Linked DNA regions of Ketobacter sp. MCCC 1A13808. The protein of the gene in region 1 interacts with the protein of each later gene in a pairwise test. Links are inferred from orthologs where the notes say so. Each region holds a gene or a part of one and is shown on either strand. Other genes may lie near its edges.

What was found. The genes of interacting proteins can lie anywhere in the genome.
Region 2: the proteins of cysM (region 1) and accC interact in binary tests that used the Escherichia coli proteins (3 or more experiments, as listed by UniProt). The link is inferred for Ketobacter sp. MCCC 1A13808 from one-to-one orthologs.

The regions. Positions count from the first base shown.
Region 1 is NZ_VRKW01000020.1:31,086-34,716, forward strand. Bases 849-3,631 are described here. They hold cysM (cysteine synthase CysM), read right to left. Parts: upstream 2,794-3,631; coding sequence 1,903-2,793; downstream 849-1,902. Other genes in these bases: rlmD (23S rRNA (uracil(1939)-C(5))-methyltransferase RlmD), read right to left, coding at 849-1,085; FT643_RS21345 (3'-5' exonuclease), read right to left, coding at 1,127-1,906; FT643_RS21355 (response regulator), read left to right, coding at 3,058-3,631. Also shown: more of rlmD, read right to left, coding at 1-848. UniProt on the Escherichia coli protein: Two cysteine synthase enzymes are found. Both catalyze the same reaction. Cysteine synthase B can also use thiosulfate in place of sulfide to give cysteine thiosulfonate as a product.
Region 2 is NZ_VRKW01000002.1:77,387-81,758, forward strand. The notes cover bases 5-2,896. They hold accC (acetyl-CoA carboxylase biotin carboxylase subunit), read left to right. Parts: upstream 5-723; coding sequence 724-2,070; downstream 2,071-2,896. Other genes in these bases: aroQ (type II 3-dehydroquinate dehydratase), read left to right, coding at 5-208; accB (acetyl-CoA carboxylase biotin carboxyl carrier protein), read left to right, coding at 241-708; prmA (50S ribosomal protein L11 methyltransferase), read left to right, coding at 2,166-2,896. In the rest of the region: more of aroQ, read left to right, coding at 1-4; more of prmA, read left to right, coding at 2,897-3,044; FT643_RS04345 (DUF3426 domain-containing protein), read left to right, coding at 3,170-4,372. UniProt on the Escherichia coli protein: This protein is a component of the acetyl coenzyme A carboxylase complex; first, biotin carboxylase catalyzes the carboxylation of the carrier protein and then the transcarboxylase transfers the carboxyl group to form malonyl-CoA.

The sequences.
Region 1 (3,631 bases):
TGACCATCAAACGGTTTAGTCAGGTCCGCAGCATAAAATTCAACGTTGTCGATGTTATTAGACTGCGCATTTTCGCGGCCACGCTGCACCATGGCTTCGTCGCCTTCAACACCGACTACAGTCGCTGCCTTAGTCGCCAACGGCAGCGTAAAATTCCCCAAACCACAAAATAAATCCAGGATACGTTCACCGGGCTGGACATCCATTAATTGCAAAGCATCACGGATCATCTGCTGATTGATTTCCTGATTCACCTGAGTGAAATCGGACGGATGAAACCGCATCGTCAAATTAAAATCCGGCAATTGGTAACTCAACCGTACATTGCCATCATCGGGCCACACTTTGTGGATACTGTCCTGTCCGGCGGGCTGTAGATACAGATGCAATTGATGATCCTGACAGAACTTCACCCACTCTGCCTGGTCCTCTTCGCACAAGGGCTCCAGATGACGAACAACAATGGCCGTAGCATCATCGCCCTTCGCAACCTCGATTTGCGGAATGGCCATTCGCGCCTGCAATCTCATTACAAGGGCTTTTATCTCCGGAAAAATCAACCCGATTTCCGGAGCGAGCACGTGGCACTTCTCGATTTCAGCCAGAAAACTATTGCGTTTCTCGCGAAACCCGACCAATACCGACTCTTTTTTCAGAACGTACTTTACGCCCAGCCGCGCTTTTCGCCGATAGCCATAGTGAGGGCCGGTCATTGGCGCCAACAATGCCTGCGGCTGCAAAGCACCGAAATGTTCCAGTTGTTCCAGCAGCACAGATTGCTTGGATTCGATCTGCGCCTGCGGATCAAGGTGTTGCAAACTGCAGCCGCCGCATATGGTCGCCTGCGCACAGCGGGGTTGCACCCGGTTCGCAGCAGCGGTCAACAATTCAACCACCCGCCCTTCATCAAAACTACTGCGCTTTTGCGTATACTCGAACATCACCTGCTCACCAGGTAACGCGCCGTCCACAAAGGTTGCCTTGCCGTCAATACGGCCGATCCCCCGCCCATCATGACTCAATGCGGTGATGTCAATCAGCACCGGCTCCGTCGGCAGTTTTTGTTTACGTCTTCGTCGTGCCATATGTGTGTTGCCTACTGTCTTTTCTTGAGTAAAATCCCAAGTTATTCTGCGGATTGCCATTGCTTCAGGAATTCTAAAAAATGCGGATGCGCTTCTCGTTGCAGATAGTCTTTCACTATTTGCAATTCATTCAAGAACTCTGCTTCCTGCAGATCACCCCGAATCAATTGAAAGCGCAGGTAGACTAACCAGGTGTTCAAGACATCGGTTTCACAATAATCCCGAATGCCTTTGATATCGCCTGCTTGAAACGCGCTCCACACTTTTGACCCGTCCATACCCATTTTTCCGGGAAAACCCAACAGCGATGCCATCTGATCCAGCGGCACGAAGGCGCGATTGTTATAGAGTGCAAGCAGATCCATCAAATCCGTGTGTCGTTCGTGATAGCGGCTTAAATAATTATTCCATTTGGCGTTGCGGTCTTCCCGTCCCTGGTCCCAATAAGTTGGGCTGGCTACCCCGTGCAGCATAGCCCGGTAATGCAATACCGGAAGATCAAAACCGGAGCCATTCCAACTCACCAGAGTCGGGCTATAGCGTTCTATTAAATGGAAGAATTTTTCCAGTATGGTTTTTTCGTCGGCGTTTTCATCACCCAGAGTCCACACTGCAATTTGTTCGCCTTTTGACCGAAACACAGCAGAGATCGCAACCACACGATGCAGATGGTGACGCAAAAAATCGGTACCGGCTTCCTGACGTCGCAAATGAAACATTGCCTTGGCAGTATCATCGTCACTTAACCCCTGCAAATCCAAAAGACGACGACCACCCACTACATCCGGTACTGTCTCAATATCAAATACCACGATATTCATTGGTCGAACACACCGGTTGAGAGATAGCGATCACCACGATCACAAACAATAGCGACTATGACTGCATTTTCAACTTCTCTTGATAGCATCAGCGCACCCGCCACCGCCCCACCGGACGAAACTCCGCAGAAAATACCCTCGCGGGAGGCCAATTCCCGCATGGTCACTTCCGCATCCTGCTGGGGAATATCGATTACACGATCCACTTTTGAGGCATCGTAAATTTTCGGCAGGTATTCTTGTGGCCAGCGTCTAATCCCGGGAATGGAAGCGCCTTCGATCGGTTGTAAGCCGACGATTTGAATAGCAGGATTTTGTTCTTTCAGATACCGGGAGGTACCCATAATGGTTCCAGTGGTGCCCATGGAACTAACAAAATGGGTGACCGAGCCTTGAGTATCACGCCATATTTCAGGGCCGGTGCCCTGGTAATGCGCTAAGGGGTTATCCTGATTGGAAAACTGATCCAATACCACGCCTTTGCCTTCGCGCTGCATCTGATCGGCAAGATCCCGCGCCCCTTCCATGCTTTGCTCTTTGGTGACCAACACCAGCTCGGCGCCGAACGCGGCCATGGAAGCACGCCGTTCCGCGCTCATGTTATCCGGCATGATCAGCACCATTTTATAGCCCTTGATTGCCGCCGCCATCGCCAGGGCGATCCCGGTATTACCGCTGGTGGCCTCAATCAGGGTATCGCCAGGCTTGATCAGGCCTTTACTTTCTGCCTGCTGAATCATGCTGAGTGCCGGTCTGTCCTTCACCGAACCCGCCGGGTTATTACCTTCCAGCTTCACCAGAATCGTATTGGTGGTATCGCCGGGTAAGCGCTGCAAGCGCACCAACGGGGTGTTTCCTACAAAGTCTTCGATCGTGGGATAATGCATTGATTTCCAATTCGGGTTAACAAAACGAAAAATGATGTTTGCTCAAATGGGGGCATATTGTACCCTGCACTGAAGCCTGAGCCTATCTTTGGGCCCGAATTTAATCTGTCAGTACAGTGGAAACAGGTACTTCTTGACCTGCAAACTCAGCCAATGCGGGGTTAATCCCCGGCGCAATCATGGCTTATACTGAACACCGACCCAAGTCATTGCCGCCAGCGAGAATAAGTGAAATTAGCAAACCGTCTTAGTCTTGGAAAACAAATGGGCCTACGTACCAGAGCCCTTCTGATCAGCACCATTCCCGTGCTTGTTATCGGCGTCTTTCTGGCGCTATTGCTGCTCAGTCAGCGCTTCCACGAACTGGATCAATCCCTTGAAAAACAAGGGGAAATGATCGCAGCCTCGTTCTCTCACGGTATTTTCGAAAGCATGACCCAACGCCAGGGCCACACGATCCCGTTTTACGCCCAGCGTATTCTGGAAGAAGACAATGTACGTTCGGTCTCAATTTATGACCATGACGGTGAACTGCAAACCCGTGCAGGCCCCGAAATGCAACCGCTGGCAACGGGCGTACCACTGCTACCGCCGGCTCATACCACCGAATCCGTTAGTCGTAGGACAGACAGCACCCTGCGTGTCATACATCCCATATATCCGGCCTCATCCTATCACCCCTTGGCGGGTGACCAGGCGGATTCCGGTTGGCTGGAAGTGGAAATTGACCGTTCAAACCTGATCATAGAAAAATACCGCAGCACCCTGTATATGCTGTTACTGCTGATTGTCGCGCTGGTAATCAACGGTATGATTGCCACGCGTTTTTCCACCCGCA
Region 2 (4,372 bases), on another replicon or contig:
CACCAGCATTGCCCTGCGGGACGCTTTTACCGGTGTCGGCATACCTTTTATAGAAGTGCATATATCCAATGTGCACGCCCGTGAGAATTTTCGCAAACACTCCTACCTGGCGGATGTGGCCGCTGGTGTCATTGCCGGGCTAGGTTCCCAGGGCTACGAACTAGCCTTGCAGGCGGCCATCAAACAGGTGACCGGAAGCAACGAATAAACCGCTAACTTTAATAATAAAGAGAAGTTTTTATGGACATCCGTAAAGTTAAAAAGCTGATCGAACTGCTTGAAGAATCCGGTATCGATGAGATAGAGATAAAAGAAGGTGAAGAGTCTGTTCGCATCAGCCGTAACCAGAACAAAGGCATGATGCCGCAATATTACGCCCCCGCTCCTGCGCAGGCACCGGCGGCCCCGATAGCGACTGCAGCTGCGGAACCGTCGTCGGCGCCGGCGAGCGCACCCGCAAGCGACGAGCCTGCCGGACACAAAGTAAAATCACCGATGGTAGGCACCTTTTATCGCTCCTCTTCACCTGACTCAAAGCCCTTCGTTGAAGTAGGCCAGTCTGTGAAAGCGGGTGACACCCTGTGTATTGTTGAAGCCATGAAAATGATGAACCAAATCGAAGCGGACAAATCCGGTACGGTAGTTGCCATTCTGGCTGACAACGCAGAGCCCGTGGAATTTGACCAACCTCTATTTGTCATCAACTAAAATAAGGCCTGCACCATGTTGGAAAAAGTGCTTATCGCCAATCGAGGCGAAATCGCTCTGCGGGTGTTACGTGCCTGTAAAGAGCTCGGCATAAAAACGGTGGCAGTGTACTCCACTGCCGATAAAGAATTGATGCATATTCGCTTTGCCGACGAAGCGGTCTGCATCGGTCCGGCCAGCGCTGCCGAAAGTTATCTGAATATACCGGCGATTATCAGTGCCGCAGAAATTACCGGCGCAAATGCCATTCACCCGGGATATGGATTTCTGGCTGAAAACGCCGACTTCGCTGAGCGGGTAACCGACAGCGGATTTATTTTCATCGGCCCTAGAGCAGAAACCATTCGCCTGATGGGCAACAAAGTATCGGCCATCGAAGCCATGAAAATCGCCGGTGTTCCTTGCGTTCCGGGATCAGACGGACCGCTCACCGATGACAATAACGAAATTCTCAAAATGGGCCGTCAGATCGGCTACCCGGTTATCATCAAAGCCGCATCCGGCGGCGGTGGCCGCGGCATGCGCGTGGTGCATCAGGAAAAAGACCTGATCAAATCCATTAGCCTGACCCGCTCTGAAGCGCGTAATGCCTTCGGCGACGACACCGTGTACATGGAAAAATTTCTGACCACCCCCCGGCACGTAGAAATCCAGGTGCTGGCGGATACCCATGGTAATGCAATCTACCTGGGAGATCGGGATTGCTCCCTGCAACGTCGTCATCAGAAAGTGCTGGAAGAAGCACCCGCGCCGGGAATCCCCGACCACCTACGCAAAGAAGTGGGTGAACGCTGTGCGAAAGCCTGCCGCGACATCGGCTATTACGGCGCTGGTACCTTTGAGTTCCTGTATGAGAACGAGCAGTTCTATTTTATAGAAATGAATACCCGGGTTCAGGTAGAGCATCCGGTCACAGAGATGGTCACCGGTGTCGATATCATCAAAGAACAGATCCGTATTGCCAGCGGCGAAAAGCTCAGCATTACTCAGGATGATGTAAAGATTGTCGGACACTCGATCGAGTGCCGGATCAATGCAGAGAATCCCAAGACCTTTATTCCCAGCCCCGGAACCATCAGCTACTGGCACGCTCCCGGTGGTAACGGAGTGCGCATGGATACGCATATTTACAGCGGCTACAAGGTTCCACCCAATTACGACTCCCTTATCGGTAAGCTGATTACCTATGGTGAAACCCGGGAAATCGCCCTGCAACGTATGCGCAATGCGTTGGAAGAAATCCTGGTGGAAGGCATCGAAACTAATATCGAGCTGCATGAAGAAGTGATCATGAAAGACAGTGGATTCCGAAAGGGTGGCGTGGATATTCATTACCTGGAAAAAATTCTGGGTCTGCATTAAGGTCTGTCGACATTGATTGATCGCCACTGCCGGGGCCCTATTTCCGTTCAGCGGTGTAATCAGTCGCGTATTCGGAATAGGAGCCACCGGCCAACATGCCCTGGATTCAGATCAAATTACAAAGCCCCGGAGATCAGACCGGCCCCATCGAAGATCAACTGATGGGGTTAGGGGCTGTTTCCGTTACGCTTGAAGACAGCGCCGATCAACCGTTGCTGGAACCACCGCCCGGTGCCACCCCGATCTGGGACGACACCACGATAAGCGGACTGTTTGAGGCCGACGCGGACATTGAACTCATCTCAGCTGCCCTCAAAACCAGCCTCGGCGATGACAAACCCATTCGCATCGATGCGCTGGAAGACAAAGACTGGGTACGGGAATGGATGGAGGCCTACCAACCCATTGCCTTTGGCCAACGACTCTGGGTTTGTCCGAGCTGGAAAACGCCACCTGACCCGAACGCCGTCAACATGATGCTGGATCCGGGCTTGGCTTTTGGCACCGGCACCCATGAAACCACAGCGTTGTGCCTTGGCTGGCTGGATTCCACCGATCTACACGACAAAACCGTCATTGATTACGGCTGCGGCTCGGGTATTCTGGCGATCGCTGCGGCACTTCTAGGCGCCGACAAAGTCTACTGTGTGGATAACGATCCACAAGCACTGCTAGCGACCCAACAGAATGCGGAACGCAATCAGATCCAGGATAAAATGGAAGTCTTTGCACCCGCCGCCCTACCCAGCATTAATGTCGATATTCTGTTGGCTAACATTCTGGCCGGCCCCCTTATTAGCTTATCGAAGCACCTGGCCAGCCTCACTAAACCGTCGGGACAAATAGTGCTGTCCGGGATATTAAAAGAACAATCTGATCAGGTCAGTGACTGCTACAGCGCCTGGTTTGATATGCAAAAGGCCACAATCGATGGCGACTGGGTTCGCCTCACTGGTACGCGAAAACACGATTAACCGCACACTAAATTCCTTACCGCATCACAGCGATTAGCAGCTAAACTGTGTACAATTACAGCAACTAACTGCTGAACGTACCCGCGACAACGTCGCTGGATGCGCAAGGAAAGGCAATCCGCTCCATGCAAGAGAATTTACTGACAAAATGCCCACATTGCGGAACCACGTTCCGACTGACCAAGGCCCAGCTTGATATTGCTGGCGGCGCCGTTCGCTGTGGTTCCTGCTATCAGGTATTCCACGCAGCAGAGCATATTGTCAAAACCTCCGTGGTCGAGGAGCGGCGCACCATCAGCAAAGAACCGGACCCTATCGAAGAAGCATTCGATATGAAATCCGACAAAGGTATGGATCCGTATGACACAAACGATCTGGACCTGGATGCCGACGATGGCGACATTTTCACCGAAGAATACCGCGCCACGATGGATACGGAATCCAGCCCCGGGGAATTAGGCTATCCACCGAGAAAATCCGACCCGAAATCCAACACCATTGTGGATGAATCCTGGGCCGAGGCCCTGCTCAAAGAGCTGGGAGAAGACACCACGGAAGACGATGAAGAATCGGCAGCAGACAATGATGATGAAGCTGACTCGTCATCGGATCTGATTAGTCGCGGCAATGCATTTGACCCGGACGAAGAGCCCATACGCAAACGACCCACCCCCAATAAAGGCAACGAACTCAGCGACACCTTCAAAAATCTTGGCACCTTTGCTGGCGACGACCCCTTCGCCACGGAAGACGACGAAGAATTTGGTTTCAATGACAGCGAATCCAATACCGACGAATCCTGGGCCAAAGCCATGCTCAATGAGCTGGAAGAAGAAGACGCCCCGAAAAAGCCGGACACGAGTCACCTTTCCTTAATCTCCGATGAAGGCCCGGAAGAGCTGAGCCCCTTTGCCGCCAAGGAATTATCCAATAACCGGGACGAAATCATCGCACGCTTAAAACAAAACAAATTAAGGGAACAGGAACTGGCACGGGCTTCCAACAAAGCGAAAAAGAAAGAATCGTTGCGCACGGAAGAAACCGAAGACTTTTTCCGGCTGCTCGAAGACGATCCGGCGCCGAGCCGGAGTGTTACCCTGATCGACGACAGCGGACTCAGCGGACTGGCCGATCTAGATGACGAGACAATCACGCCCGAGCACTTATTTGCCGACAGTGACGATCTGGCAAACGAGCATGTACCGATGAGCTCCCGAGGCTATTCTACCTATAAACGACCGGAGCGCGGTTCCAGCCTGGGCACCAAAACCGCTCTGGGCTGCCTTTTATTGCTGATCCTATTGGCGGGACAATATTGTTATTTCCAG